Regions from separate parts of the Actinoplanes sp. NPDC049598 genome, predicted to be linked through region 2. Evidence: riboswitches for the same ligand, from Rfam matches in the RefSeq annotation. Region 2 holds a riboswitch; the other holds the start of a gene.
What was found. Region 2 has a riboswitch for S-adenosylmethionine ahead of AB0J66_RS16160 (aminotransferase class V-fold PLP-dependent enzyme). Riboswitches for the same ligand answer to the same signal wherever they lie in the genome.
Positions count from the first base shown of each region.

Region 1: linked by a shared signal. The riboswitch ahead of thrC (threonine synthase) and the one ahead of AB0J66_RS16160 (aminotransferase class V-fold PLP-dependent enzyme) in region 2 are both predicted to bind S-adenosylmethionine.

Region 1 is NZ_JBFAOX010000041.1:3,782-18,756, reverse strand. Features, by position in the region: gene AB0J66_RS46740 (ABC transporter permease) at 1-198, opposite strand, end outside; gene AB0J66_RS46735 (alpha/beta fold hydrolase) at 195-2,939, opposite strand; gene AB0J66_RS46730 (AAA family ATPase) at 3,018-5,219, shown strand; partial or broken gene AB0J66_RS46725 (DUF3263 domain-containing protein) at 5,224-5,454, opposite strand; gene AB0J66_RS46720 (ABC transporter permease subunit) at 5,526-6,536, opposite strand; gene AB0J66_RS46715 (ATP-binding cassette domain-containing protein) at 6,533-7,510, opposite strand; gene AB0J66_RS46710 (hypothetical protein) at 7,534-7,959, opposite strand; gene AB0J66_RS46705 (methyltransferase domain-containing protein) at 8,060-8,872, shown strand; gene AB0J66_RS46700 (contact-dependent growth inhibition system immunity protein) at 8,862-9,242, opposite strand; gene AB0J66_RS46695 (GNAT family N-acetyltransferase) at 9,409-10,050, shown strand; gene AB0J66_RS46690 (alpha/beta hydrolase) at 10,040-10,906, opposite strand; SAM riboswitch class I at 11,021-11,154, shown strand; gene thrC (threonine synthase) at 11,166-12,452, shown strand; gene AB0J66_RS46680 (GNAT family N-acetyltransferase) at 12,695-13,672, shown strand; gene AB0J66_RS46675 (GNAT family N-acetyltransferase) at 13,654-14,658, shown strand; gene AB0J66_RS46670 (hypothetical protein) at 14,594-14,975, opposite strand, start outside.
Region 2 is NZ_JBFAOX010000006.1:144,318-159,292, forward strand. Features, by position in the region: gene AB0J66_RS16135 (FAD-dependent oxidoreductase) at 1-787, opposite strand, end outside; gene AB0J66_RS16140 (NtaA/DmoA family FMN-dependent monooxygenase) at 784-2,043, opposite strand; gene AB0J66_RS16145 (LLM class flavin-dependent oxidoreductase) at 2,040-3,287, opposite strand; gene AB0J66_RS16150 (LLM class flavin-dependent oxidoreductase) at 3,284-4,306, opposite strand; gene AB0J66_RS16155 (DUF1684 domain-containing protein) at 4,340-5,116, opposite strand; SAM riboswitch class IV at 5,175-5,291, shown strand; gene AB0J66_RS16160 (aminotransferase class V-fold PLP-dependent enzyme) at 5,325-6,515, shown strand; gene AB0J66_RS16165 (methyltransferase domain-containing protein) at 7,042-7,830, shown strand; gene AB0J66_RS16170 (phosphotransferase) at 7,827-8,672, opposite strand; gene AB0J66_RS16175 (serine hydrolase domain-containing protein) at 8,739-9,809, shown strand; gene AB0J66_RS16180 (hypothetical protein) at 9,822-10,496, opposite strand; gene AB0J66_RS16185 (GlsB/YeaQ/YmgE family stress response membrane protein) at 10,809-11,099, opposite strand; gene fxlM (methyltransferase, FxLD system) at 11,377-12,534, shown strand; gene AB0J66_RS16195 (hypothetical protein) at 12,545-12,727, shown strand; gene AB0J66_RS16200 (hypothetical protein) at 12,777-13,151, opposite strand; gene AB0J66_RS16205 (MerR family transcriptional regulator) at 13,158-13,952, opposite strand; gene AB0J66_RS16210 (nuclear transport factor 2 family protein) at 14,031-14,390, shown strand; gene AB0J66_RS16215 (SDR family oxidoreductase) at 14,432-14,975, shown strand, end outside.

The sequences.
Region 1 (14,975 bases), on a different contig from region 2:
GAAGGCGCTGCCCTCGGACTCCTCGTCGCCGCCACCGCCGAAGGCGAACGCCACGAGGACGATCAGCGGCAGCAGGAACATGAAGCCCAGCGCGCCCTGGGTGCGGCGGCGGGAGGCCTGCCGCCGGATCTCGGCCCAGATCGGGAGAGTGCGAGAGGGGCGGTAGCCGGCCGCGCCGGCCTGGGACAGAACGCTCATCGGTCACCGCTTCCAGCCGAGCTTTCCCCGACCAGGGCGAGGAAAGCGTCTTCGAGCCGCCGGCGCGGCACCACCCGGTCCACGTCCACCCCGGCCCGGACCAGCGAGGCCACCACCTCGGAGCGGGGGGTGCCGTTCATGTCGACGATCAGGCCGCTCGGCCCGTCCGGGGTCACCGAGCGCACGCCCAGGTCGCTGAGGACGCGGGACGCGGCGGGCACGTCGGACACCTCGATCTGCACCGATGGGGACTCGCCGACGATCTCCTCGACCGGGCCGGAGGCGACGATCCGGCCCTTGTTGACCACCACCGCGTGGGTGCAGGTCTGCTCGACCTCGGCCAGCAGGTGGCTGGAGACGAGCACGGCCCGGCCGTCGGTGGCGTAGCGCTTGAGCACGCGGCGCATCTCGGCGATCTGCGGCGGGTCGAGCCCGTCGGTCGGTTCGTCGAGCACCAGCAGCTCGGGCAGGCCGAGCATGGCCTGGGCGATGGCGAGCCGCTGGCGCATGCCGTGGCTGTACTTGCGGGTGCGCCGGTGCACCGACGAGCCCAGCCCGGCGATCTCCAGCGCTTCTTCGAAGCGGGCGTCCTCGAGCGGGCGGCCGGTGGCCTTCCAGTACGCCTGCAGGTTCTCCCAGCCGGTCATGTGCGGCATGAAGCCGGGGCCCTCGACCAACGCGCCGACCCGGGACAGCACCGGGGCGCCGGGGACCAGCTTGTGACCGAAGACCAGCGCCTCGCCCGCGGTCGGCATGGTCAGGCCCATCAGCACGCGCAGCGTGGTCGTCTTGCCGGCGCCGTTGGGGCCGAGCAGACCGACGACCTGCCCCCGTTCGACGGTGAAGCTGATCTCCTCGACGGCCACGAACCCGTCCCCGTACGCCTTGCGCAGGCCCCGGACGACCAGCGGCGTGTCCGCGTACTCGGGGAGGGTGGGGGTGTGCTGCCGCCGGAGCCGGCTGCGGCGCACGAGAAGCACCACGGCGAGACCGAGGGCGATCAGCACGAGCAGCCCGGCCAGGACGTAGCGCCACACGGTCTGCGGGTTGGCGATCGGCTCGCCGACCACGGTGGGCAGGGTCAGCGTGGGCTCGACCGCGACCGTGTAGGTGGCAGGCCCGGTCGGCGAGAGGAACGCCTGGTCGGTGGTGGCGACCACGACGCGTACGGCATGGCCTTGGTCGATCTGACGAACGATCGCCGGGAGCGTGACCGTCACGGGCTGGGCCGCGGAGATGGACGAAGGCAGCCCGGTGAGCCGGACCGGGGCGATCAGGCCGGCGCTCAGCGTCTCGGCACCCTGCTGGTCGACGTCGTAGAGCTTGACGAACAGCGTCGCCTCACCGGTCGGGGACGCCGCCCGCAGACGGATGGTGGGCGCACCGGCGACGTCGACGGCCTTCGCGACGGGCGCGGACTGGAAGGCGGCGAACTGGCCGGGGATGTCGGCCGCGACGCCAGCGAGCAGCGTGCTGAGCCGTCCACCGGTGCCGGGCAGCGAGGACAGCGCGCCCGGGTTCCCGTTCGGCGGGTTGGCGATCGGCTGCGCCGGGCCTTGCAGGGAGATCTGGGTGCTTCCGGTCCCGCTGAGGCCGGGGTACGCCTCGGTGGAGTACCCGTTGGTGACCAGGCCCCGGTCGAGCGCGCTGAAACCGGCCACCCGTGAATAGGTGAAGTCGTCGGAGGGCTTGTCGCCGTCGCCCTTCACATAGTGGTCGAGCCATTGGAGGGTCAGGTATTTCACCCTGTCCTGATCGGTCTGCGGGCCGGCCCCGCCGTCGTGGCCGCCGGTGAACCAGGCGACCCGCACGGGCGTGCCGGTGGCGGCGATGCCCTTGGCGTTGGCGTCGGCCTCCGACAGCGGGAAGAGGGTGTCGACCTCGCCCTGCACGAGCAGGGTGGGCGCCTTGATCTTGCTGAGGAGGGGGGCCGGGCTCGACTGGCGGAGGCGGTCGAGGGTCGGCTGACTCGGCACGCCGGTGGTGGCGACCTGGAGGTACGCGGCGCAGATGTCGGCCGCGAAACGTCCGCAGGCGGGGTTCGGTGTGGTGGCCGGGGCGGGCGCATCCGAGGATTCGAGCGAGCCGCCGTTGCCGAAGAAGACGCCAGCCCAGCCCTTCTTGAAGACGCCGGTGGTCTCGGTCGCTGCGTTCTGCTGCAGGAAGACGTGGCCCAGGTCGTTCCAGGTGATCGACGGGACGATCGCGTCGACCCGCTGATCCTGCGCGGCGAGCATCAGGGCCAGGGCCCCGCCGTACGAGCCGCCGACCACCCCGACCCGCGGGTCGCCGGCCGCGTCGGTGCGGATCTCGGGCCGCTTGGCCAGCCAGTCGAGCAGGCCCTGAGCGTCGCGGACCTCGTAGTCGGGGCTGTCCAGGTGGATCTGCCCGCCGCTACGGCCGAAGCCCTGCGCGGTCCACGTCAGCACCGCGTACCCCCGGTCGGCCAGGGACTCGGCGTCGTCTCGTACGGAGTCCTTGGAACCACCGAAACCATGCGCGAGCAGCACCGCCGGGACCTTGCCGTCGTGGTCTTCCGGCAGGTAGAACCGGGTGTCCAGGGCGACCGACTCCCGGCCGCCGGGCCCGGTCGGCACGGTGATCATCTGGTCCTGGGTGGTCCAGCTCTTGCTCTCCGGCCAGGCGGCCCAGCCCACCAGCGCCGCCACGAGCACGAGGACCACAGCGCCGGCGATGACGCGGCTGCGGGTGAGCCGGGGCAGCCGTGATGACCAAGACATGGGAGAAACGCTATCCGGCCGGGTCTGAGCGACTGCTGTGAAACCTCTCAGGAGCCTCCGGACGATAGCGTTGGCCCGGTGGACGAAGAACTCACGCTGACGGCGACCCTCCGGCTGGCCGGTCTCGACAACCGCCGCGGCGTCGTGCGGCTGCACCCGGCGGTCATGACCGCGCTGACGATCAACCCCGGGGACCCGGTACGCCTGAGCGGCACCCGTACGACCGCCGCGCTGGCCGCCAAGGCCGAGCCGTCGGCCGGCCGCGAGTTCCTCTACGCCGACGACCTCACGCTGGGCAATCTCGGCATCCGCGACGGGGCCCGGGTCACCGTGGCCAAGCTGCCGGCGGTGGCCGCCCAGCGGGTCACCCTCTCCGGCCCGTCCGACGTGGTCGCCCTGGTCTCGCCCGAGATCCTGCGCCTGGCCCTGCTGGGCAAGGTGCTCAGCGAGGGCGACAACGTCTCGCTCTACCCGCAGGACGTGCCGCTGCGCGAGGGCCAGCGCATGCCGGTGCAGGACATCGGCCGCAACCTGCGCAACCGCCTCGGCTACCAGTGGACGACGGCGCTGCTGACCGTGGTCGCGGTCGAGGGGGCGGCCTCGGCCGTCGTCACCATGGACACCGTGGTCGGCTGGCAGGACGGGCAGACCTCGTCGCCGGTGCCCGGGCCGGCCGCGCAGCCGCAGGCGCCCGCCTCGACCGACCCCGAGGTGCCGCCGCCCAGCATCGACGACCTGCCCGGCCTGCGGGCCCAGGCCAAGGAGCTGGAGGAGCTGCTCGACCTCGGCTTCCACCACGGCGAGGTGCTGGCCCGGCTCAACACGAAGGTCTCGCTGGGCGTGCTGATCTCCGGGCCGGCCGGGTCGGGCAAGTCCGCGCTCGTCCGGGCCGTGGCCGCGCAGGTCGGCGCGCAGGTGGTGCAGGTGTGGGCGCCGGAGCTGGCCGCGCTGGCCGCCGATTCGGCCGCCGCGCGCCTCCGGGAGCTGGCGCGTCAGGCGCGTACAGCCGGTCCTAAGGTCTTGTTGTTCTCGGATGTGGAGGCGCTCGCGCCCCGGGACGAGCCCAAGCCGATCGCCACGGTCTTCCGCCAGATCCTCGAAGAGGTCGTGCGGGCGGGCGCGGCCGTGGTCGGCACGACGAGCCGGCCCGAGTCGGTCGACCCGTCGCTGCGCGCGCCCGACCTGCTCGCCGTGCAACTGGCGGTGCCCCTGCCCGACCAGGCTCTGCGCCGCGAGCAGCTCGGCGTGCTGACCAGGGGCATGCCCCTGGCCGAGGACGTACGCCTGGACGAGATCGCCGGCCGTACCCCGGGGTTCGTCGCGGCCGACCTGGGCGCGCTGGCCCGCGAGGCCGGTGTGCGGGCGGCCCTGCGGCAGAAGGAGGCCGAGGCGCCGACGGTGACCATGGCCGACTTCGAGGCCGCGCTCGACGTCGTCCGGCCCACCTCGATGGCCGACTCGACCCTCGAGGTGGCCGCGGTGACCCTGGACGACGTGGGCGACCTGGCCGACGTCAAGCAGGTGCTGACCGAGTCGGTGCTGTGGCCGCTGACCTATCCGGACACGTTCGCCCGGCTCGGCGTCTCCCCGCCGCGGGGGGTGCTGCTCTACGGCCCGCCCGGCTGCGGCAAGACGTACCTGGTCAAGGCGATCGCCGGCACCGGCAAAGCCAACGTGCTGTCGGTCAAGGGCGCGGAACTGCTGAGCAAGTGGGTCGGCGACAGCGAGCGGGCCGTCCGCGAGTTGTTCCGCCGGGCCCGCGAGGCGGCCCCGACGCTGGTCTTCCTGGACGAGGTGGACGCGCTCGCGCCGACCCGCGGGCAGGCGACCGACGGCGGCACGGCCGACCGGGTGGTGGCGGCCCTGCTGACCGAGCTCGACGGGGTCGAGGACCTGCGCAACGTCGTCGTGATCGGGGCGACCAACCGGCCCGATCTGATCGACCCGGCCCTGCTGCGGCCGGGGCGGCTCGAGCGGCTCGTCTACGTGCCGCCGCCGGACGCGGACGCGCGGGCCGCGATCCTGGAGGCCTCGGCCAAGGCGGTGCCGCTGGACGAGGCGGTCGACCTGAAGACCCTCGGGGCCGAGCTGGAGGGCTTCTCGGCGGCCGACTGCGCGGCCCTGATCCGCGAGGCGGCGCTGGCCGCCATGCGGGACTCGCTCGAGGCGACGACGGTCACCGCCGGCAACGTGGCGGCCGCCCGCCGCCGGGTGCGGGCGTCACTGGACCCGACGCAGGTCGCCTGGCTGGAGGCGTACGCCGAGACCCACCAGCCCTGATCTTTTATCGCCGGCGTGTCCGCGCTCTCGTCGAGCGGAGACGCCGGAGGCGGCCCACCAGCACGGGGTCGTGCTCGAGGGCCGCCGGGTTGTCCAGCAGGCCGTTGAGGACCTGGTAGTAGCGGGTCGAGGAGAGGGCGAAGGTGTCCCGGATCGCCTGCTCCTTCGACCCGGCGTGTTTCCACCAGCGGGCCTCGAACGCGAGGATCTCGCGCTCCCGCTCGGATAATTCGGACTTATCCGGTTCGCGGGGCGCCGGAATGGGCGGCTGCTCATCGGACATGAGCGTCAGCATAAGCTCTTACGTCACGTGATGTCTCGACTACGCATCGTCCACATCGCAGCGCCGGTGATGACCACGAAGAGCCCGCCGAGAATCGCGCCCGCCATCGGCCAGGTCAGCGTCAGCTCGGCCGGCTGGCAGCCGTTGACCGAGGAGAAGTCGCACGAGTTGTAGTCCTGGATGGTGATCTCCTTGTTCATCCAGGCGGTGATCCAGGCCGGGATCAGGTACGCCTGCACGAACTTCACCTTGGCCAGCTCGAGCACCACACCCAGTCCGAACTGGAAGACGATCAGGGCGCCGATCGTCGCGCCCAGCGCCATCGCCGTGTGCCGCCCCAGCGAGGCCAGCCCGAAGCCGACCGCGCCCGCGACCAGCACCAGGGCCAGACCGCGCACCTCCATGATCGCCACTGACTGCCAGGCGCCCGAGGTCATGGTGTCGGTGCTGCCGCGGGCCTCCGCGATCAGATAGAAGATGCCGGTCCAGATGGCCGAGAGCACGACGGTGATCACGGTGAAGCTGACCAGCACGGTGGCCAGTTTGGTGCCGAGCACCTTGAGGCGTTGGGGCCGCCACAGCAGCAGGTTCATCATGCCGCCGCTGCTCCACTCGGCGCCCACGAAGGACGCGCCGATGATGAAGGCGGCCAGCGCGAGCAGCGCGGCCAGCGTCGTCGCCATGTCCGGGAAGCTCTCCCGGAAGATGAACGTCGGCGGCATGTACCACTCGTAGTTGTAGTTCTCCTGGCTCGGCGGGGTCAGCTGGTTGCAGTCCGGCGGCCACTGGTTGGCCTGCGCGGTGCCCTTCGCCGCCTCGCAGGACGCCTTGTCCTTCTCGGTCTGCTGCGAATCCCGCTCGAACTGGGCCTGCGCCTCGGCCTTGGCCGCGGCGATCTGCTGCGGCCCGACCGCCTGGTTCGAGAAGAAGATCGACACGGCGACGGCGATGAGCACGACCACCGCCCCCAGCAGGAACAGCTTGGTGAAGCGGCGCTTGAACAGCCGCCGGGTCTCGGCCTTGTAGAGGCTCACTGTCCCCACCCTCCGACGGTCGCGGTCTGATCCACCTGACGGTTCTGCCCCTCGACCGGCGCTGTGCCGGTCAGCTCCAGGAAGACGCTCTCCAGGTCGGCCGAGACCGGGGTCAGCTCGCTCACGTAGATCTGCCGCTCGGCCAGGATCCGGGTGATCTGCGCCGGGTTACCGGCATTGCCGACGGCGAAGTGATCGGCCTCGACGGTCACCTGCGCCCCGTTCGCCCGCAGCAACTCCACCGCGGCCCGCATGTCCACGCCCGGCTCCAACCGCACCTTGACCGTCGAACTAGTGTGCGTGGCCAGCACACTCTGGACCGAGCCGGCGGCCACCCGCCGCCCGGCCGAGATGATGGTGACCTCGTCGCAGATCAGCTGGATCTCGCCGAGAATGTGGCTCGACAGCACCACGGTCATGCCCGACTCGGCCAGGTTGCGCATCAACGACCGCATCTCGCGGATGCCGCCCGGGTCCAGACCGTTCGCCGGCTCGTCCAGGATCAGCAGCTTCGGCTCCTTCAACAGCGCCGAGGCCACCGCCAGCCGCTGCTTCATGCCCAGCGAGTACGTCTTGACCCGGTCCTTGGCCCGATCCCGCAGGCCGACCAGCTCCAGCACCTCGGTCACCCGCTGCCTTCGGACGCCGCCCGCGTCGGCCAGCAGGGAAAGCGTGTCCTGGGCGCTGAAGTTGCCGAAGAACTGCGGGCTTTCCACGATCGCCCCGACCAGCCCCGCCGTCTCCGGCAGATGCTCCGGCACCTCCCGGCCGAGGATCGCCATGCGGCCGCCGTTGGGCTTGATCAGGCCCAGGAGCGTCCGCAACGTGGTCGTCTTGCCCGAACCGTTCGGCCCGAGAAAGCCGTGCACCTGACCCGCCTCGACAACCATGTCGAACCCGTCGAGCGCCTTCCGCGGCCCTTTACGGCTGCGATACGTCTTCTGCAGCCCGGCAATCTCCAATACGGCAGTCACCCGCGAGACTCTAAACACTCACGTCAATGTCCCGACGCGGTCACTTTGAGCCCTTCGGCGATCACTTTCCGCAGCTGGTCACCGTACTCATCCGCCGGGAGAACCGCGACGTGCTCGGCCGCCCGCTCGAAAGCCGCCCGGGCCGCGGCCGGATCACCCAGCCGCTCGTGCGCCATGGCCACACTGACGTAAAGCGACGGATAGAAAGCCGCGACCCGCTCATCACCCACCGCGTCGGCGTGTTTCAACGCTTCGGTGTTCCACCGCAGAATCTCCGCCGGCTCGGCCTGCGCCCGAGCCAGATAATGCGCCGCCACGCAGGCCTCATAGTCGTCTGTGCGAGCCGCCCACGCTTCCGCGAAGAAAGCCCGCGCCGCGTCGGCGCGCCCTTCCGCCTCCGCCCGCATCCCATCCTGACAAAGCCGAAGCACCCGATTCCCGAGATCCATCCCCCCACCCTGACCCCTCAACCAACTGGAGGGTCCAGCCGACGCCGGCTCAACCGCCGCTAGGTTGTCGATCATCGATAGCGGCGAAGGGGCTGGGACAGTGAATGCGTTCGACGACCACGAGCGGTCGCAATGGGCCGGACGGGCCACGGCGTACGAGGGCAGCTTCGCCGCCCTGTGCGCTCATCCCGCCGGCGCGCTCCTGGACGCCGCGGACGTCAGGCCGGGCAGCCGTGTGCTCGACGTCGGGACCGGCACGGGCACCGTCGCGTCGCTGGCCTGCGACCGAAGCGCGCACGTGGTCGCCGTCGACGCCGAACCGACCATGCTGGACCTGGCCCGGGGCCGGGTCCCGGCGGCCGAATTCCACCACGCGGTCCTGCCGCGGCTGCCGTTCGTCGACGATTCCTTCGACGCGGCCGTGGCCAACTTCGTCCTCAACCACGTCGGTGACCCCGCCGCCGCCCTCCGCGAGTTGCAGCGGGTCGTGCGGCCGGGCGGGCGCGTCGCCGTGACCATCTGGCCCTATCCCACCCCACCGGCCCAGCAGCTCTGGGCCACCGTCTTCGACGCGGCCGGCGCCGAACGCCCCACCGACATGCCCCGGCTCTCCCCGGACAAAGACTTCCCCCGCACACCGGAGGGCCTCGCGAACCTTCTGCAGCGGGCCGGCCTGGCCGGCGTCAGCTGCGACACCCTCGCCTGGACGCACCGCACGGATCCGGAGTCGTGGTGGAGCGGGCCGGCCAACGGCATCGGCACACCCGGCCTGGTGATGCAACGCCAGGACACCCGCACTCTCGAGCGCGTCCGGGCGGAGTACGACCGGCACACGGCGGCCTACCGCGACGACGACGGCCGGCTCGCCCTGCCCACCGCCGCCCTGCTGGGCGTCGGGGTGGTCACTTCCTGAACGCTTCGATCTCGGCTCGCGTCTCCCGGTCGAGGTCGTCGAGGTCGACCGCGTCGGTGACTGCTCGCAGGCGGGTGGCCTGGTCGGAGTGGCGCTGCCAGTAGCTGTGGGGCACGCGCAGCACCGAGGCGAGCAGATCGCCGGGGTAGAAGTCACCCTCGGCGAGGGGGTCGCGCTCCAGTTCGTCCAGCGCGAGCGGAACCAGAGTTTCAAGGCCTTCCTTCTGGCCGATCAGCACGCGCAGACCCTCGATGCCGAGGGTGCCGACCGGCCGGCGGCGCAGGGCGTACACCGTGGCGACGAGCCGCGAGGCATCGGCGGGTGGGTCGCCCCAGGCCTTGCCCTCGATTTCTTCCAACGACTGCTGCACGTTGGTCTCCTGTCCCACGGCTGCGACGGGCCGCGCCGAGGTTTCGGTCAGGCGCGGCGGTCCACTTAGGTTCCGCGTAGGTTCGCTCGTGGTCGAGGCGGGGGCCCGGTGGGCCTCCGCCTTTAACAGGTGGCGTCGGCGTGTTGGCGGGCGCGAGGATCTGGGCATGGATGCTGATCTTTGGCCGCCGTTCGGGCTTCGGGTGGTGGGGGCGCGGGTGGAGTTGCGGCTGCCCGGCGAGGGGGAGCTGGCGGAGCTGGCGCGGCTGGCCGGTAGAGGCGTGCACGGGCCTGGGGAGCGGCCGTTTCTGACGCCGTGGGCTGAGGGGAGTGCGGAGGATCGGGCGCGGGCGGTGCTGCGGGGGCATTGGGGTGCGCTGGGCTCGTGGCGGGTGGATGACTGGGATCTCGGGTTCGGCGTGTTCCGCGGGGGCGAGCCGATCGGGATGGTGTCGCTGCGGGCGCGCGACTTCGCGGTGGTGCGCGAGGTCAAGACCTCGTCGTGGCTGGGGATCGGGCATCAGGGGCGGGGGTACGGAACCGAAGCGCGGGTCGGCCTGTTGACGCTGGCGTTCGATCACTTGGGGGCGACGGCGGCGCTGAGCGAGGTGTTCCGGGACAACCATCCGTCGCAGCGGGTGTCGCGCAAGCTCGGCTACGAGCCGGACGGGATCTCGGTCGACGCGCGGGACGGGGAAGCGCTGGTCTCCGATCGGCTGCGGCTGACCCGTGCGGGGTGGGGCAGGCAGGAGCGGGCCCCGGTCGCGGTGGAAGGGGTCGCGGCCTGCCTGCCTCTGATCATCGGGTGAGCAGTTCGCGGAGCTCCTTGACGACCAGGCCGGGGTCCTCCTCGGCCATGAAGTGGCCGCTGGTGACGGGTACGTGGCGCAGGTCGGGGGCCCAGGCGCGCCAGAGCGCGGCGGCGTCGAAGCCGAGCATCGAGCCCCAGTCCTGCTGCAGCACGGTGACCGGCATGGTCAGGGTGCGGCCGGCGGCCCGGTCGGCCCGGTCGTGGTCGATGTCGATGCCGGCCGAGGCGCGGTAGTCGGCCACGATCGACGGGATGGCGTTGCGGCTGGCGGCCAGGTAGGCGGAGCGTACGTCCGGGGGGATGGCCTGAGGGTCTTTGGTCCAGAGGTCGAGGAAGTGGCCGAAGAACTCGTCGGCCGCGCCGGCGATCATCTTCTCGGGCAGGCCGGGCGGCTGGGCCATCAGGTAGAGGTGGAAGCCGACCTGGGCGCTGACGCCGTGCATGACGTCCCACATGTCGAGGGTGGGCAGGACGTCGAGCGAGGCCAGGTGGGTGATGTGGGCCGGGTGGTCGAGGCCGGCCCGGATGGCGACCAGGGCGCCCCGGTCGTGGCCGGCCAGGGCGAAGCGGTCGTGGCCGAGCCGGCGGGCCAGCTCGACGACGTCGGCGGCCATGGTGCGCTTGCTGTACGTGTCGGGGCCGTTCTCCGCCGGCTTGTCGCTGGCGCCGTAGCCGCGCAGGTCGGGGCAGATCACGGTGTGGTCGGCGGCCAGGTCGGCCGCGACGCGCCGCCACATCAGGTGGGTCTGCGGGAAGCCGTGCAGCAGCACGATCGGGCGGCCCGACCCGGCGACGGCGGCGCTGAGCTCGACGTCCTCGGCGACCCGGACACGGACGTACTCGGTGTTGGTCATGGGTCGAAGGCTCACGGGCGCCGATGAGCAGCGAATGAGCGCTGTGGCTCACACCTCGGGATGCTGTGCGCAGGATCGCGGAATTTCGACGTAAGGTGTGGGAAACAACTGAATACCTCATCCAGAGGGGCAGAGGGAACGGCCCGATGAAGCCCCGGCAACCACCACGCAGTCTCGAAGAAGAGGCCGAGCGCGGCAGGTGCTAATTCCGTCCCCGGCCGGCAGGTCGCCGCGGGGAAAGATGAGAGGGAAGGCCTCGATGACGTCTACCGTCAGTGCACCCAGCGCTACCACCACCACTTCGCCGGCCAAGGGCCTCGTCTGCCGTGCGTGCGGCGCCGAATACCCGCTGGTCGCCCAGCATGCCTGTTATGAGTGTTTCGGCCCGCTCGAGGTCGCGTACGACCAGGCGGCTCTCGCGCGGGTGACCCGGGCCGACATCGAGTCGGGCCCGCAGAACATCTGGCGGTACGCGGCGCTGCTGCCCGCCGGTCAGGACCCGTCGACCCGGGTGACCCTCGACCCGGGCCTCACGCCCCTGGTCAGCGCGCCGGCCCTGGCCGCCGCGGTCGGCCTGCGGGCCCCGCTGTTCGTCAAGGACGACTCGGCCAACCCGACCCACTCGTTCAAGGACCGGGTCGTCTCGGTCGCGCTGACCGCGGCCCGCGGGCTCGGCTTCACCCGTTTCGCCTGCGCCTCGACCGGCAACCTGGCCAACTCGGTCGCGGCCCACGCCGCCCGGGCCGGTGCCCCGAGCATCGTCTTCATCCCGCACGACCTGGAGCAAGGCAAGATCATCACCACCGCGGTGTACGGGGGTGAGCTGGTGGCCATCGAGGGGTCGTACGACGACGTCAACCGGCTCTGCGGTGAGCTGGTCGAGACCGACGAGTTCGAGGACACGGCGTTCGTCAACGTCAACGTGCGCCCGTTCTACGCCGAGGGCTCCAAGACGCTGGGTTACGAGGTGGCCGAGCAGCTCGGGTGGCGCATCCCGGCCCAGGTCGTCATCCCGATGGCCTCGGGCGAGCTGCTGACCAAGGTGGACAAGGCGTTCAGCGAGCTGGTCGAGATCGGCCTGGCCGAGGCCCCCGAGGGCGGCTGGACGGTCTTCGGCGCGCAGTCGGCCGGCTGCAACCCGATCGCCACCGCCCTGCAGAACGGCACCGAGGAGATCGTCCCGGTCAAGCCGACCGGCATCGCCAAGTCGCTGAACATCGGCGACCCGGCCGCCGGGGCGTACGCGATCGAGGCGGTCAAGCGCACGGGCGGCTGGATGGACTACGCCGACGACGACGAGATCCGCGCCGGCATCCGCCTGCTGGCCGAGACGACCGGCATCTTCGCCGAGACCGCCGGCGGTACGACCGTGGCCGTGCTGAAGAAGCTGGTGGACAGCGGCAAGCTCGACCCGGAGAAGGAGACCGTCGTCTACAACACCGGCGAGGGGCTCAAGACGCTCGACGCGGTCGCCGGGCAGGTCGGGCCGACCCACACGATCAAGCCGTCGCTGAAGGGCGCCCGTGAGGCCGGCCTGCTCGGATGACGCTGTGTAGTCGGCAATCGGCCAGCAAGTAAGAATTCCATCCCGCGAGGACTTGCGATCCGATCTCCGGGTCGGCAGGATGCTCTCTGCGGGAGGGCGCGACGCCGTACGCGGGCCCTCACTCTCGAGCTTGGCGACAATCTCTCGAGGGACCCAACGACCCACTGCCGGAGGCGGTGTGCGTCCGTTCTCCCGACCAAAATCGTTCGCGTTCATGGCCGTCACCCGGAAGGGTGGCGGCCATGCGTGTATCGATCGAGCCTTTTGGTTCTCCGGACGCCGGCTACGCGATCCGCCGCGCCGTCCACGAACATGACACTCCGGACATTCCCTTCATGTCGGAAGCAGCGTTCCAAGCCGGGTTGCTCCATCCACCACCCGGGCTGACCTTCGAGAGATATCTGGGCCTGCTCGACGGCGAACCCGTCGGATTCCTCGAGCTCGAACTGTTCCAGCTGGACAACCTGACCAACGCCCACGTCCTGCTCGAGGTGCTGCCGCAGCACCGGCGGCACGGCGTCGGCCGGGCCCTGTACGAGGTGCTGCTCGAACGGGCCGCCGCGCACGGGCGCAAACATCTCATCGGCATGACCGCCGACCGGCATCCCGACGGCGCCGCCTTCGCCACGGCGATGGGCGCGGTCGCGGGCCAGGAGGACACCCGCAGCCGGCTCGACCTGACCCGGCTCGACCAGGCCCACCTGGACAACCTGCGCGAGCGGGCGCTGCCCCACGCCGAGGGTTACCGCACGATCGAGTGGCTCGGGGTGCCGGCCGACGAGATCATCGACGACGTCGCTTACCTCGAGAGCCGGCTGCTGGCCGACGCCCCGATGGGCGACATGGCCTGGGAGCCGGAGAAGATCGACGCCGCCCGCCTCCGCGAGGACGAGGAGGCCCGCCAACGGCGTGGCCGGCTCAGTTATTGCGCCGGGGCGTTGCGGGGCGACCGGCTCGTCGCCTGGACGGTCATCGCGGGTGAGCTCGCCCAGCCGTCCCAGGCCTGGCAGCAGACCACCCTGGTCGACCCCGATCACCGCGGCCACCGCCTCGGCATGCTGGTCAAGCTGGCCAACCTGGACAACATCCGGCGCAACCGGCCCGGCATCGAGGCGATCGACACCTTCAACGCGTCGCAGAACGAGTACATGTTGCGGATCAACCGGGACATGGGCTTCCGGGCGGTCGACGTCCACGTGGAATGGCAGCACGACCTGTGAGCGGCCGGGTGGAGATCCAGGAGTTGGGCGACGCCGTCGAGGACGCGTACGGCATCGCCCGGGCCTGTCAGGAGCACGACCAGCCGGACATCCCGTTCCCCTCGCTCGAGGGCTATCGGACCACGCTGGCCCACGGGTGGCCCGGCTACGCGTACGAGCGCGGCCTGGGCCTGCTGGACGGCCGCGCGGTGGGGTTGCTGGCCCTCGCCATGCCCCAGGACGACAACCTGGAGACGGTCGACGTCGAGCTGAAGGTCCTGCCCTCGGCCCGGCGGCAGGGCGTCGGGCGGGCGCTGTGGGAGCTCGCCGTCGATCGGGCGCGCGTGCTGGGCCGCCGCCACCTCATCGGGCCGACCATCCAGAAGCATCCGGACGGGGCCGCCTTCGCCACCGCCATGGGCGCGGCGGCCGGGCTCGAGGAGATCCGCAGCCGGCTCGACGTCCGCACCCTCGATCAGGGCCGCCTCGACGAGCTCCGGGCCGCGGCCTGGACCCGGGCGGGAGACAGCCGGCTGGTGCGGTGGATTGGGGTGCCGCCCGACGAGATCATCGACGACGTGGCTTACCTCGAGAGCCGCCTGAACACCGACGCGCCGGTGGGCGACCTCGCCTGGGGCGCCGAGAAGATCGACGCCGACCGGGTCCGCGAGGACGAGCTCAACCGCACCAAACGCGGGCGCACCAGCTACAACTGCGGCGCGCTGCGCGAGGGCCGGCTGGTGGCCCTGACCAGCGTCGTCGTCGAGAACGAGAAACCCGAACAGGCCTGGCAGAACATCACCCTGGTCGACCCTGAGCACCGCGGCCACCGATTGGGGCTCGTGGTCAAGCTGGAGAACCTCCGGCACGTCCGGGAGAAGGAACCCCGCGTCGAGGTGATCGACACCTTCAACGCGGCCACCAACGAGCACATGCTGCGGATCAACCGGGAGGTCGGTTTCCGTCCGGTGGAGTCGGTCGTCCAGTGGCAGCTGACCCTCGCCTGACGTGCCGCTTGTAGCCGCCCGCCTCCAGCCCGGCCATCCGCTCGAAGATGTTGCGCGAGCCGTAGTTGCCGGCCCGGGCGTACGAGTAACCACACGCCAGCCAGTACGCGGGCCAGAACAGCGGGCCCAAGACCGCGTACTGGGTGGCGTGGTTGCTCTCATGGCCGAACAGCGCCGCCTTCTCCGGGGAGAGGAGCCAATCGGCCGTACGCTTCGTCATGATCACGGAGCCCACCGTGAAGCAGGTCGCGGGCGGGATCGGCAGCCGGTAGCCCTCGGCGATGAGCACGCCGTTACGACCGCGCCGCAGCTTGGCC
Region 2 (14,975 bases):
CGCGGCGGTCGGGATCCACCACCGGTCCGTTCCCGTGGAAGCCGACCTTCACTCCCTCGCCCGGCGTGAGCAGGCCGTACACCCCGTGCTGGCCGTCGTGGTGGATGAAGCTGGGCCATGGCACGGCCGGGTCGAGCGGCGTGAAATGTGCCGGTTGCTCCTGGGTCACCCGCAGCGGGAGCAGCCCGGGCAGCAGCTTCGAGGTCCACGCCCCGGCGGCCACGATCACCCTCCGCGCCCGCAGGGTCTCGCTCGCCGTGACGACTTCGGCGCTGTCGTCACCGCGTACGGCAATGGCTGTGACCTGGGTCCTGTGCTGGATCTTGGCGCCTAGAGCGGAGGCGGCGGCCTGCAGGGCGGCGACCGCGTGGTCGGCGTGGACGCGGCCGCTGGAGGGATGGAAGAAGACGGGCCCGGTGAAGCGCAGCCCGGGCCAGCGCTCGGCCGCCTCCTCGCGCGGCCGCCACTGACCGGGCACCCCGGCCGCGGCCAGGGCGTTCGCGATCGGCTCGATCGACGCGCGGTCGCCGTGGTCGACGCCACCGGTCAGCTCGAGCAGCGACGGGTCGAGTTCCTGCCACAGGGAGAGGGCCTCGCGGGCCAGCGCGATGTAGTCGGGCTCGGCGTAGGCGAAGCGGAAGATCCGCGATGCTCCGTGCGAGGCCCCGTGCGTGTGGCCGGGCTCGAAGCGCTCCAGCAGCACGACGTCGGCGCCGCGGCGGGCGAGCTGCCAGGCGGCGGCCGAACCCATCGCGCCGCCGCCGACGACGATCGCGTCCAGTGTCATAGCGTGAGCCCCAGATTGTCGCGGAGAGTGTGGCCGCGGTAGTCCTCCTTGACGATCCCGCGCCGGCGCAACTCGGTCAGCAGGCCGTTGACCACGAAGTCGTGCGTGCGGTCGTCGGCCAGGCCGTTGATCGACAATACGTCGAGCACGCCGGCCTCGAACCGCTCCTGCACGGCGTCGGCCAGCTGCTCCGGTGTGCCCGCGACCGACCAGTGCCCGGTGTCCTGGGCGGCCTGGATGAGCTCGCGCAGCGTACGGCCCTCGCGGATCAGCTTGCTGAAGATCTCCGCCCGGCCGCGCCGGCGCCGGATGTCGGAAATCTCCGGCAGGAGCGACGCGGGCAGCGGTTCATCGAGCTTCGCTTCGGACAAATCGACGCCGCCGCCCAGCATGTCCGCGACCAGCGATCGTCCCGCCTCGTAATCGATGGCCTCCAGCCGCTCGCGCACCAACCGCTGCGCTTCCGCTTCGGTGGCTCCATAGGTCGCGTGGAAGGAGCTGAAGATCAACGGGAGACCCGGCCGCGTCGACTGCGCCCGAATCGTCCGGGTGAACGCCTGCGCGTCCGCCAGCGTCGGCAACGCGGTGAAGACGATCTCGGCGTACTTCGCGCCCAGCGCGATCCCCGCCGCCGACTGCCCGGCCTGGATCAGCACCGGCCGGCCCTGCGGCAGCGGCGGGATGTTGAGCGGCCCCCGCACGCTGAAATACGAGCCGCGGTGATCGATCGGCGCGATCAGCGACGGGTCCAGCACCGCCTTCCCGTCCGGGCCGGCCCGCAGCGATCCGGGTTTCCAGCTGTCCCACAGCGCGTTCACCACATCGAGCGTCTCTGCTGCCCGCGCGTACCTCTCCTCGGGCGAAGGCAGCTCGCCCGGCCCGTAGTTCTCCTCGCCGATCGAGGAGGTCACCAGGTTCCAGGCCGCCCGGCCGTTGCTGACGTGGTCGAGCGTGCCGAACAGCCGGGCCAGGTTGAACGGGTGGTGGAACGTCGTCGAGACCGTGGCGATCAGCCCGGTCTGCGAGGTGACCTGGCTCAGGGCCGAGACGAAGACCAGCGGCTCCTGGGCCCCGATCGTCCCCTGCGCGCCGAAGACCAGCAGATCCGGCACGAACAGGGCGTCGATCCGGGCGTCCTCCGCGCGCCGGGCCACCAGCCTGGCCGTCTCCAGAGTGGACCTTTTGTTCAAGGACAACTCGTACGGGCCCGGGTGCCCACCCGCCGCGGTGACGGTGGCGAGCGTACGCCGCGTCACGCGAGATCCAGGTGCTCACGGAGCGTACGGCCCTCGTACTCCGTACGGTAGACGCCCCGCTCCTGCAGCTCCGGCACGAGCCTGTCGACGATGTCCTCGATGCTGCCCGGCAGCAGCTGCGGCACGAGGTTGAAGCCGTCGACGGCCCGGGTGCGCACGTAACGCGCCCACTCGTCGGCCACCCCGCCGGGCGTACCGACAAAGGTGTTGTGCCTGGGGGTGACGTGCAGGACCAGCTCGCGGATGGAGAGGCCGAGGGAGCGCCACTCCGCGATGCGCTCGAGCTTGCCGGTGCGGTGCTCGATCGAGATGGTGCCGCGGGACGGGTCGAGCTCGCCCTCGGCCGGCTCGATGTCGGGCAGCGGGCCGTCCGGGTCGTAGCCGGAGAGATCCTTGTTCCAGTACTGCTCGAGGAAGGCGATCGCGCGCGGCCCGGTGGTCTGCTCGCGCTGGATCCAGTCGGCCTTCTCGGCCGCCTCCTTCTCGGTGTCACCCAGGACCACCTGGGCGCCGGGCAGGATCCGGATCTGGTCACGGCTGCGGCCGTACGCCTTCAGGCGCGCGGTCAAATCGGCCGCGTAGGCCTGGGCCTTGTCGTAGTCGGTGTTGGCCGAGAAGACCGCGTCGGCCAACCGGGCGGCCAGGTCGCGGCCGCCGGGTGAGTCGCCGGCCTGGAACAACACGGGGTTTCCGGTCACTCCGAGCGACCCCGTGACGTTGACCAGATCGCTGTGCGTGTCGACACTGTCGCCACCCCACAGGCTGCGGGCGGTCGCCACGAACTCGGCGGCGCGCTCGTAGCGGCGCTCGTGCGGCAGCCAGCCCCCGTACCGGAAATTCTCGCCGGTCCAGGCGTTGTCGGTGGTGACGATGTTCCAGCCGGCCCGCCCCCCGGAGACGTGGTCGAGCGAGGCCAGCCGCCGGGCCAGGTCGAACGGGAAGTTGTAGGTCGTGTTCTGCGTGGCGACCAGGCCGATCCGCTCGGTCTCGGCGGCCAGCGCGGCCAGCTGGGTGATCGCGTCGGGGCGGCCGGCCACATCGAGGTCGTAGACGCGGCCGCGGTTCTCCCGCACACGCAGGCCCTCACCGAGGAAGAACGCGTCGAAGAGGCCGCGCTCCAGGGTCCGCACGGTCTGGATGAAGGTGTCGATGTGGGTGTGGTTGGCGAAGTCGGGCTGCGACCAGAGCAGCTGCGGGCCGACCCCGGTGAAGAACAGGCCGAGATGCAGGCGGTGCGTCGTCATCGGGGCTCCCCAGCGAAGACGTTGGCGGGACGGGGCAGGCCGAGGGTGTCGCGCAGGGTGGGCCCGCTGACCGGACCACGGCGTGTGGCCACGGCGAGGCGGGGCAGGTCGATCGCGAGGTCGACCGGGTGGATCCGGACGCCGTCGACGATGCCCTCGAGCCTGTTCAGCAGGGCACGGAACTCGTCCTCGCCGCCCGCGAAGCGCAACCTCGCGTCGCGATCGGCGCGGTCGGCCTCAGCGCCGCCGCCGTCAATGCGGTCACCCTCAGCGCCGCCGACGCCGGCCCGGCCACCCCCGAAGAAGCTCTCGGCACGGCCGCTTCCACCACGGTCGGCCGGGCCGAGCGCCACATCGAGCTCGGCGAAGGCCAGCGGGATGTTCGCGGCTCTGGCCGCCTCAGCTCGGGCCGCCACCTCATCCAATGTCGGCGCCGCAACCAGGGCGATGTCGGATTTGTCGGTCAGGGTGTCGGGGGCCAGGACGACCAGCTGGCCCTGCGGCGGGCGCGGGGTGATCAGCGGGCCGACCACCGAGAAGCGTTCGCCGGTAAAGTTGACGTGATGGACGCGGTCCGGGTCGAGGAACCGCCCGCTCGCGACGTCGCGGACGACGGCGTCGTCCTCCCACGAGTCCCAGAGCAGCCGCGCCACGTCGATGACGTCCGCGATCTCCTGCTCGAGGTCGCTCACGGGCGTACCGCCAATGGTGGCCTGGGCCGCCGCGCTGTTCTCCGTGCCGACCACCCACGCGCCTCGCCCCTGCGAGGCGTGATCCAGCGCGGCCAGTTGCGTGGCCAGGTGGAACGGCTCGGTCAAAGCCGGATGCAGGGTCGGCGCGAGGCCGACCCGGCGGGTGCGCCGGGCGAGGAAGCCCGCCCGGACGCCCGCCTCCGGGGAGGGAGAAAGGGGTGAGTCGTTGATGGTGACCAGGGCGCACCCGGCGGCCTCGGCCACCGCGACGGCCTCGGTGTCGGGCAGTGCGCCCCCGCCGATCTCCAACGCCAGATGAATGCTCACCCCTAAATCCTATAGGCGAAGAAGGGTTAGACGCTAGACCGGAGTTTTCTCGCCGGCCTCCACGGCGACCGGCAGCTTGTTCTCGGCCGGCGGCAGCGGGCAGGTCGCGAACTCCGTGTAGGCGCAGGGCAGGTTGGTCGCCTTGTTGAAATCGAGCACCACCGTCCCGTCGGCCGCGGGCGCCCCGATGGCGAGGCTGCGATTGGCCGCGTACGTGGTCACGCCCGAGGTCTCGTCGGTGAACAGCGCGAAGAAGGTGCCCGGCGTGTGCCCGTTGAACACGGTCAGCGCGAGCGGGCTGCCCAGCGCCTCGAACTCGACCCGGCCCGGCGACTCGTACACGTGCTCCAGACCCTCCACGGCCGCACCCACCGTGACCTGCCGCGGCGCCTCGAACGGCACGTAGCGGCCGGTCAGCTCCCACTTCTCGGTCGGCTCGTAGGCGGGCGTGCCCTGATAGCCGACCAGCAGCGGGTTGTCGGGGTGCCGGGGCCGGACGATGTCGAAGCCGCCGCGCTTGGCCACCTCGATCACCGCGTCCCCGTAGCCGACGGTGATGCCCCCGCGCTCGGGCAGCACGTCGAACTGGTGACGCCCGGTCACCTCGGTGCCGTCGACCGTCAGCGACTCACCGTCGGCGAGCGCGACCACCACGCCGTCCGGCCCGGTGCTCCACTCGCCCGGGGCGTCGGGGAAGCGCTGCGGAATCTCGTTGAGGAAGTTCAGGCTGGTCACGGCCAGGAAGCCGTGGCGGTCGGCCCGGTTGCGCTCGTGCTCGGCGTGCCAGGCGTCCCAATTCTGCTTCGTCATGCAACGACCATAAGCCTACTTGTGCGATAGGAGATAGGGGATGTTAGTCTCGGTCACAGGTCATGAGCGCCAGCGTCAAGCCCCGGCTCGCTGGCCGGCAACCCTTGCGTTCGCGATGGGGTGCCCCGGGTGAGGACCAGGCTCGCGTCGAGGACGACGCGGGCAAGCGCGGGCCCGCAGTGGGTCCCCGACCCACGGAGGCATCTCCATGTCCGACGAGCTCGACATCATCGGCGCCGACCTCACCGTCGACCTGCCCGGCGGCCGTACGGTCCGCTTCGCCCACCTCGACTACGCCGCCTCCGCCCCCGCGGTGAAGGTGGCCGCCGACGCCGTCCGCGACCTGCTCCCGCTTTACGGCAGCGTGCACCGCGGCACCGGCCGCCGCTCCCAGAAGTCGACCCTCGAGTACGAGCGGGCCCGCGACATCGTGGCCGAATTCGTCGGCTGTCGCCCCGGCGACGAGGTCATCTTCACCCGCAACACCACCGACTCGCTCAACCTGCTCGCCCGCTCCCTGCCGGCCGGCACCACCACGATCGTCTTCGACGGCGAGCACCACGCCAACCTGCTCCCCTGGCCCTCCCCCGTGCGCCTGCCCGCCCCCGCCTCCCCTTCCGAGGCTGTCGCGGCCGTGTCCTCGGCCCTCGCCGCCGTACAAGGCCCCGCACTCCTCGCCGTGACCGGCGCCAGCAACGTCACCGGCGAGATCTGGCCCGTACGCCAGCTGGCCGACATCGCCCACGCCCACGGCGCCCGCGTCGTCGTCGACGCCGCCCAGCTCGCCCCGCACGTGCCGGTCTCCCTGGACGACCTCGGCGCCGACTACCTCGCCCTCTCGGGCCACAAGCTGTACGCCCCGTTCGGCGCCGGCGTCCTCGCCGGCCGCCAGGACTGGCTCGACCAGGCCGACCCCTACCTGTACGGCGGCGGCGCAAGCGCGGCCGTCGGCGACTTCACCGGCGACGTCACCTGGGCCACCGGCCCCGCCCGCCACGAGGGCGGCACCCCCAACCTCATCGGCGCCGTAGCCCTCGGCGCCGTCTGCGACGCCCTGCTCCGCGCCGACCGGGCCGCCCTCCTCGAACACGAGCAGAGCCTCCTCGCCGGCCTCAACGGCGTCTCCCTCTTCGGCGGCGCCGCCCCCCGAGTCGGCATCGTCTCCTTCGCCCTCCAGGACCCCTCCGGCGTGGCGGCCCTCCTGGCCAGCGACTACGGCATCGGCGTGCGCGCCGGCCAGTTCTGCGCCCACCCCCTGGTCCGCCGCCTGACCGCCAACACCACCACCGAATCCTGCGAAACGGCCCCCGGCCTGCTCCGCGCCAGCTTCGGCCTCGGCTCCACCCCCGAAGACGTCACCCGCTTGACGGACGCCCTGACCGAGCTGCGCTTGATCTGACCTGGGGGCGACCCCCAGACCCCACGGTGCGGTGGCCGCCCTTTGCGGCCCGCCGCCGGGCCGTCGCGGCTCGCGCTTTTCATGGGCCGCGCCCAACGCGAACGTGCGCAGGGCTCAGGCCGTGTCCTGCCGATCGCTTGATCAGAGGTGGGGCGTGGTGAGCTGAGGAATGAGGCCGCCGTCATCAGCAGCAGCACCGCCGGCGTGGGCAGTGATCGAGCCGCTGCTACCGGCGCAGCCGGGGACAGTTATGGCTGGAGAGTGCCGCGCGCGGTGCCTATCGCCGTGTCTCACCGCTCACCGACGTCGCTGTGCACTGCTGCTCATCGCCGCCCTGATCTGGCTTCGCTGAGCGGCCGGACAGGGCTACGTGAAGCCGAGCTTGCGGCCGTGACGACGGTGGGGCGGATGTCGAACGACGTGCCGATGCGGGTCACGGCCCACATCAGCGACCGTCGTGAGTAGACATGGCGCCTCCTTCGTAAAGTCGGAGCCGCGGAATCCGTCCCAGATACGCGGGTGAACTGTGAAGCGCGACAGAACCACCGAGTCGGCCTTCGACCAGCGGGCCGCCACCTACGATGACAACGACTGGCACCGCCGCTACGCCGAACGGCTCGTCCAGCTGGCCCGGCCCACCGCCGGTCAGCGTGTGCTGGACGCCGCCACCGGAACCGGCTTCGCGGCGATCGCCGCCGCCCGGGCCGCCGGGCACGTGATCGGCGTGGACGTCTCCGAGAACATGCTCGCGCGGGCCCGGCAATCGGTGGCTGCGCTGGGCCTGTCCTCCATCGAGCTGATCAAGGCCGACGCCACCGCCTTGCCGAACTTCCCGGACGGCACGTTCGACCTCGTCCTCTGCTCCGCCGGTCTGCTTTACCTGCCCGTCCAGACCGCGTTGCGAGAATGGCGGCGGCTGCTGAAGCCCGGCGGTCTGGTCGGCTTCTCCACGATGTGCGAGGGTTCCCCGGTCGCCGCCCGGATCTTCCGCGACCAGGCCCGCCGCTACGGCCTGACCCTCGCCGACCCCGCCACGCCGCTCGGATCCCCGGACCGGTGCCGGCACGAGCTCCGCCAAGCCGGCTTCACCCCCACCGACATCATCACCGAGCCGATCCGCTTCGCCCGCGCCGATCTCGAGCATGCCTGGACGGCCCACACCCAGGGCCCGCACCACGAGGCCGTCGCCGCGCTCACCGCCGAGCAGACGGAGGCCTTCCGCGCCGAGTACACCGGCACGCTGGCCGGCCTGCTCCGCACCGACCCGGACCGTCTCCTCACCGCGCAGGTCGTCTACGCCTTCGGCCGACCCTAGATCAGCGTCGGCTTCGGGAGCTCGGCGAGCCACCAATCGGCCGCGGTGCGGAAGTCCTCGTCGACGGGCAGGGCCGCGTCGGCGATCGCGCGGCGCCAGGCCAGCGCGCGGGACACGCGGGCCAGGCGGAAGGCCAGCGAGGCGGAGCGGCGCAAGGTCTTGGGCGGGGCCAGGTCCGACCACACTTCGAGGTACGCGTCGCGGAGGCGTACCGCATCGTGCGTGCCGGCCACGCCCAGCGCGACCAGCAGGGACCCGAAGGGGTGGCCGACGCTGGCGTCGCCCCAGTCGAAGAAGCGGAAGCCGGTGAACACGTTGTTGTCGTGCAGGTCGTCGTGCTGCAGCGTGGCCGGGATGCCGTCGCCCGCCAGCTCGTCGCACCACTGCCGGACGCCGTCGGCGAGGGACGGGAGCCGGGACAGGCGCAGGTCGGGCACGCCCAGCTCGATCATCCGGTCGGCCTGGGGAGTGACGTCGCGCTGCAACCGGGCGTACGCCTGAAGCAGCCCGACCCAGTCGCTGCCGTCACCGGAATCACGCAGCGTGGGACCGGCGTCCGCGGTGAGGAGCCAGCCGTTGGCCCTCTCCACCGCGAGGGGCGCCAAGGTCCGGCCGGGCACCCACCCGGCGAGGGCCTCGGCCAGCGCGGCCTCGTAGCGACACCCGGTGATGTTGGCCTTGAACCACCGGGGACCCGCCGCCGTCATCACCCGGTGGGTGACCGACCACGGCCGGACCCGGACCTCCTCGATCGGGCCGGTGGCGGGCGCGTCCAGGTGCGCGGTGATCCAGGCGTGCGCGGCCTGCCGCCACTGCGGGTCATGCCAGTCGTTCTCGGTCACAAGGTCCCACCATAAATGCCTGGCCGAGATTTGCGGTTCCGGCGAAGAATGCGGCCCGTGGTGGACATGACCGGCGTGCGAGACGCGTTCGAGCGCAACCTCATCGACGGTGAAGTGGGCGCCTGCTTCTGCGCCACGGTCGACGGCGAGGCGATCGTCGACCTCTACGGCGGGTACGCCGACGCGGCACGCACGCGGCCGTGGGAGCGCGACACGATCGTCAACGTCTACTCGACCACCAAGACGATGGCGGCGCTGACCGCACTGCTGGTCGCCGACCGGGGCGAGCTCGACTTCGGCGCGCCGGTGGCCCGCTACTGGCCCGAGTTCGCGGCCGGCGGCAAGGGCGAGGTCACGGTGGCCCAGGTGATGGGCCACTCGGCCGGCCTGTCGGGGTGGCGGGCGTCGCTGCACCCCGAGGACCTCTACGACTGGGAGAAGGTCACGGCGCTGCTGGCTGTCCAGGAGCCGTTCTGGAAACCGGGCACGGCTTCCGGCTATCACGTGGTCACGCAGGGCTTCCTGATCGGCGAGATCATCCGCCGGATCACCGGGCGCTCGCTGGGCACCGTCTTCCACGAGGAGATCGCCACGCCGCTCGGGGCGGACTTCCATATCGGACTGCCCGAGTCGGAGGAGCCCCGGGTCGCCGAGCTGATTCCGTACAGCCAGGAGCCTTTCTCCGACAACCTGACCGCCCTGCAGGACAACGCCGCCCACAACCCGCGCCTCGACACCACCGTGGCCAACTCCCGCGCCTGGCGCGCCGCCGAGATCCCCGCCGGCGGCGGCACCGGGAACGCGCGCTCGGTCGCCCGGATCCACACCATCCTGGCCAACGGCGGCCTGGGCTTGCTCTCCGAGACCACCTGCCGCCTCGCCGCGCAGGTGCAGATCGAAGGCACCGACCTGATCCTCGGCACACCGGTCCGCTTCGGTTTGGGCTTCGCCGTGGGCGGCCCCTTCATGCCCAGCGACAACACCCTCTATTGGGGCGGCGCCGGCGGCTCCTTCGCCGTCATCGACATGGACGCCCACGCCACCTACGCCTACGCGATGAACACGATGGCCACCGACCCGATGCTCGCCTTCGGCCCCATCACCGCCGCTTGGCAAGCCGTGAGCCAGACCCGATAGCTTCGCGCTGTCTCAGAAGCTCGGCCGCCGGGATCCCGCACAAACGGCTTCGCGCCTGCGCAGTATGGCGGCCACGCGATCCATACCCAACGCCTCTCTCGCCGCCGTCGTATCAATGAATCCGATCAACCGGTAGATCTTCCGATGGTCCGCCGCCAGATCCCGGTAGTGGATTGGCTCGTGATGCATGATCCGGTTCCGAAGCAGCCGCATCGCCTCCAGCTGATCGTGGAGGTCACGACGCTGCCCTCTGTAGTGCGGAAACGCGCGATGCAGACAAGGCACCCAAAGGCGTCGGTCGTACTGCGAATGGCGGTTGTTGCTCAACAGCGAGGTCCAAAAACCGAAGGGCAGTTCGGCGACGATGTCGTCCTCCGAAACAAGACGTCGGCCGCGCCTGGCGCACTTGTCGCGCGCCTCTACGACCATGCGCAAGCCATGCGACTGCAACGGTGCGGTAGCCCACCAGTCATTCCGGGTGAAAGCGACACACAGCTCGTTGTGGAGCGCGTTGCGGAAAGTCACCTCCAAGCAATGCAACGGTCCGTAGAACGCTCCCGAAATTTCGACGTTCCACCAGTAGAGCCGCTCCGCCACTGCAAAGTCATGATCGGCGGCGCGGGCGTAGGCGTCCAGTCGGGGAACCGAGAACGCCTTTCGCATCCATGCGGCGGCCGGGGCGCTCATCACGATTCTCCGGCTGACCGACCGAAAGCCCGTGCTAACGTAGTTCGCGTACGCCCCGGGTCCGCCTCTGCTTGCATGCCGCCCGGGGCACGGCTTTGTCTGGAGATCATGTCGCGATCGGGCTCCGAGCCACGTGATCGCGCGGCCGCGATGAGCTGACGACCTTGCGCCATGCCGTCTTGCTCCATGCCATCCGGACCAAACCACTCGGCCAACATGCGCGCGACTATAGTCCTACGACTATCAGAAGCGCGAGCCGGTCTGCGACCCACTTCAGCGCCATATGGTCGACCGATTGATCAACCTGATGCCTCAGCCCTCGATGCTGCCGCGCTGGCTTCTCCGGAGCAGCCAGCCGGCGATCGGCAACACGATGAGGGTGCCGATGATCGCGCTCAGGATGCCGCCCCAGTCGAAGATGTCGTCGTCGCCGATGCCCAGGCCGACGGTGAAGATGAGGTAGCCGACCAGCGCGCCCAGCAGCCCCAGCCCCAGCGAGACCAGCCAGGACGCCGACCCGCTCATCTTGCGGAAGACATCACCCGGCATGAGCACCCGGGCGACAACGCCGGCGACGAACCCGAGAAGCAAAGCTCCAACCATCTCCCCACCTTCGCGCCCGCCCAGCGCGGCAGCATCATCCTGGGCGAAGGAGAAGTGCTTTTGCCGCCGGTTCGTGGACCGCTCAGAACACGCGCCGGTTCCTCGGCCAAACGGCCGTGAGCTGGTGCGGAGCTATGTCTTGTTCCGTATCTGCAGGTTCAATTTTCCGTATCCTGAGGGGTCTAGATTCCGTATCTTGCACAGTTGCGATCCGTATCTGTCGGGGCGCGTCGGCGGCTCCGTCGTTGTGATTGACATGGACTCCTGGTCGGAAGCGATGAGAGAGCGCGAGGCCCTGGCCGACCACCTGGTGTGCCGCGGCCGGATCACCACGCCCGGGGTGGAGGCGGCGTTTCGCCGGGTGCCGCGGCATTTGTTCGCGCCGGAGGGCACGTCTCTCGCCGACGCTTATGCGGACGACGTGGTGATCACTCGGCGCGGGCCGGACGGGAAGGCGACGAGCTCGATCTCGGCACCCTGGCTGCAGGCCCACATGCTGGAGGCGGCCGGGCTGCGCCCCGGAGCGCGCGTCCTGGAGATCGGCTCGGGTGGCTACAACGCGGCGCTGCTGGCTGAGACTGTCGGTCCCACCGGCGAGGTGACCAGCATCGACATCGACCCGGTGGTCGTCGCGTGCGCCCGTTCGGCGCTGGACCGGGCCGGGTACGGGCGGGTGCGGGTCGCGCAGGCCGACGCGGAGTACGGATGGGCGGCCGGCGCCCCGTACGACGCCATTGTCGTGACCGCCGAGGCGGGCGACATCCCACCCGCCTGGACCGAGCAGCTCCGACCGGGCGGCGTGCTGGTGGCGCCGCTGCGAATCCGCGCCAATGTCCGTTGCCTGACCCTGCGCGCGCACGGCGATCACCTCGTCGCCTCCGCCGCTGTGCAGTGCGGCTTCGTCCCGATGCAGGGCGACGGCCGCAACACCGCCCGGCGGTTGCCGGTGCGCGGTCAGGACGTCGTCCTGATCCTGGACGATCCGATCGAGGTCGACCCCGGCGCGCTGGCCGCCGCTCTCACCATGGGGCGGATCGAGCTCTGGTCGCCGGTCACCGTCGCCACGTCCTTCGAGTCGTTGCACTTGTGGCTGGCCAGCCAGCCGGGTCCGTACGGCGCGCTCGCCGTCGACCGTGAGCGCACCGCCGGGCTGCTGGACCCGCAGGACCGTTTCGTCTGCCCCACTCTGCTCACCGAGGACAGCTTCGCCTACCTGACCATGCGCAAGGCCGACGCCGGCCGGTGGCAGCTCGGCGCCCACGGCTTCGGCCCGGCCGCCGCCGAGCTGACCGCGAGAATGATCAACTTGATCGCCGCCTGGGGTCGCGAGGACCCGCACATCACCGTTCACCGCTCGGGTGACGAGCTGCCGGAAACGCCTGGGCGGCGGTTGGTGGTGCCCCGTCGCCACCGGCTGATCGCGGTGACTTGGTAAGGGCGTGCCGATGGCGTTGTTTGTCCGCCGAGTTCAGGATGTGCCGCTCGATCAGGTCCTCGTACGGCTCGATGACCTCGGCCGGGTACGTGGCGCGGCGGCGTTCCCGCAGGGTCAGCAATTGATTCTGGCCGACCCACTCCCGGTGGGTGCGGCCGGTCTGCCACGCCTCGTTGTCGTGGCCGAGGGCTAGCAGCGCGTCGATGAACTCGGAGCTGAACACCGGATCGCGGGCGACGCGGTCACGCATCACGGCCAGGGCGAAGTAGGCGGCCCGGGTCGCGGAGCACGACAACGATCCGTTCGTACCGCTTGAGGCTCTTCAGATCCTCCGCCAGAACCGCCACATACCGATCGGGATCGCCGGACAGCTCGGCCAGCTGTTCCCGCAGATCGCGAACGCCCCACGATTCCGGATCCGCGACCTGGACCCGCTTCTCGATCTCAGTCAAGCCGCGCTCCCCCAAGGCCGGCGCGAATTCCCGTAGCCGCACCCGCGGCCAGCCGGGCCCGGGGCACTGGAGATCGACGAGCCACTTGGCCGGCCCGTCGATGCGGTTTCGTGTCGGCGAGATTCGACACCACTGGCTCACCGCGGGGTCGGTCGCTTGGTCCACGAGTTCTCAGGTCACGCGGAACACCGGCCACCCGATCTCCGTACGCCACGCGGCCGGGTCGCTCACATCCCGGGGCCCCACGCGGTATACCTCCCGCACGGGCCCAGCCACCGACATCGCATTCTCCACGACCCACGCGCCGAGCTCGCCGTACGTGACGTCTACGCCGTCGTGCTCGCCGACGTGGGTGGTCACCGCCAGTTCCGCGGCGGGCAGGGTCACGGGGCGCACCCGTCCGGTGCGCGGCGGGGTGGAGGTCGGCAGGTAGACCAGCACCCGACCGCGGCCCTCCTCGAACAGGGAGTTGTCGTAGTTACCCCCCGGCGGCCCGGTCACCCTCGCGCCCACGGCCGCTTCCAGCTCGGCCATCGCGCCGGCGAACCACGCCTCGACGTCAGCGTGGCCGACCACGGCCTCGATGGCCGCGACCTCGCGGGCGGGTTCGTCCCGCAGCTCGACCTCGATCGGCGCGGGGTCGGGCTGCAGGAGGCGGCGCAGCGAGGTGACTGCGGCCCGGGTGCGGGAAAGCTCGGCCTCCAAGCGCCGCAGGTGATCCGCGACCAGGGCCGACCGGACGCCAGGGTCGGGCGTCCGCAGGATCCGCTGCACGTCGCGCAAGGGGACGTCGAGCTCGCGGAGCCGGTTGATGACCTGCGCGGTCGGGATCTGCTCGGCGGAGTAGTAGCGGTAGCCGGTCGCCCCGTCCACGACGGCCGGCTCGAGCAGCTCCCCCTCGTGGTAACGGCGCAGGGTCCGCACGCTCAGGTGGGTCAAACGCGAGAACTCCCCGATCGTCAGCACCCCTTCAGTCTGGACCTTCCCCCAGGGGGAGGGTCCAGCACTTGACCCTCCGGCCGCGCGAGGCCGCACGGTGGTGACATGACGAACAGCGACCTTCGCTCCGACATCCTGCCGGCCACCGTCCGCGACTTCCTCGCCGCCAGCACCGTGCACGACGCCGACACGGCCTCGTCGTTCCTCGTCGACGACGTCGTGGTCGTCGACCAGAACGAGACCTTTCGGGGCCGCGATGAGGTGCATGCGTTCCTGCGCGACGCCGGCGCCGAGTTCGAGTACACCACCGAGCAGATCGGCGCCCGCCGCATCGACGACAACCACTGGGTGGTGACCCTGCGGCTCGAGGGCACCTTCCCCGGCGGCGTCGCCGACCTGGACTACCGCTTCACCCTCCGCGGCGACCTCGTGGCCGAGCTCGTCATCGCCAACCACGAGGCCTGAGCCCGACCGCACACCACCCATCCGTCGGAAGGAAGAGAAGAATGTCCAGCAAGGAACGTGACCGCCTCGACGGCCGCCACGCGCTCGTCACGGGCGGGTCGAAGGGTTCGGGCCAGGCCGTGGTCACCCGCCTGCGGGAGATGGGCGCCGACGTGTGGACCACGGCCCGGACGATGCCCGACGGCTACGACCGCCCCGACCGGTTCATCGAGGCGGACACGTCGACCGTCGAGGGCGCGCAGCTGGTGGCGGACCGCATCGCCGAGTCCGTCGGCGCGCTCGACATCCTCGTGCACGTCGTCGGGGGCGCCTCGACGCCCTCCGGTGGGTTCGCGGTTATCACCGAAGAGCAGTGGCTGACTGAACTGAACCTGAACTTCTTGGGTGCGGTGCGGCTCGACCGGGCCCTCCTGCCGCCGATGGCCGGGGCCGGGTCGGGTGTGGTGCTGCACTTCACCTCGATCCAGCGGGAACTACCGCAGTACGACGCGTCACTGGCGTACGCGGCAGCCAAGGCGGCGCTGCGCACGTACAGCAAGGGCCTTGCCAACGAGCTCGCACCCCGCGGCGTGCGGGTCAACGCGA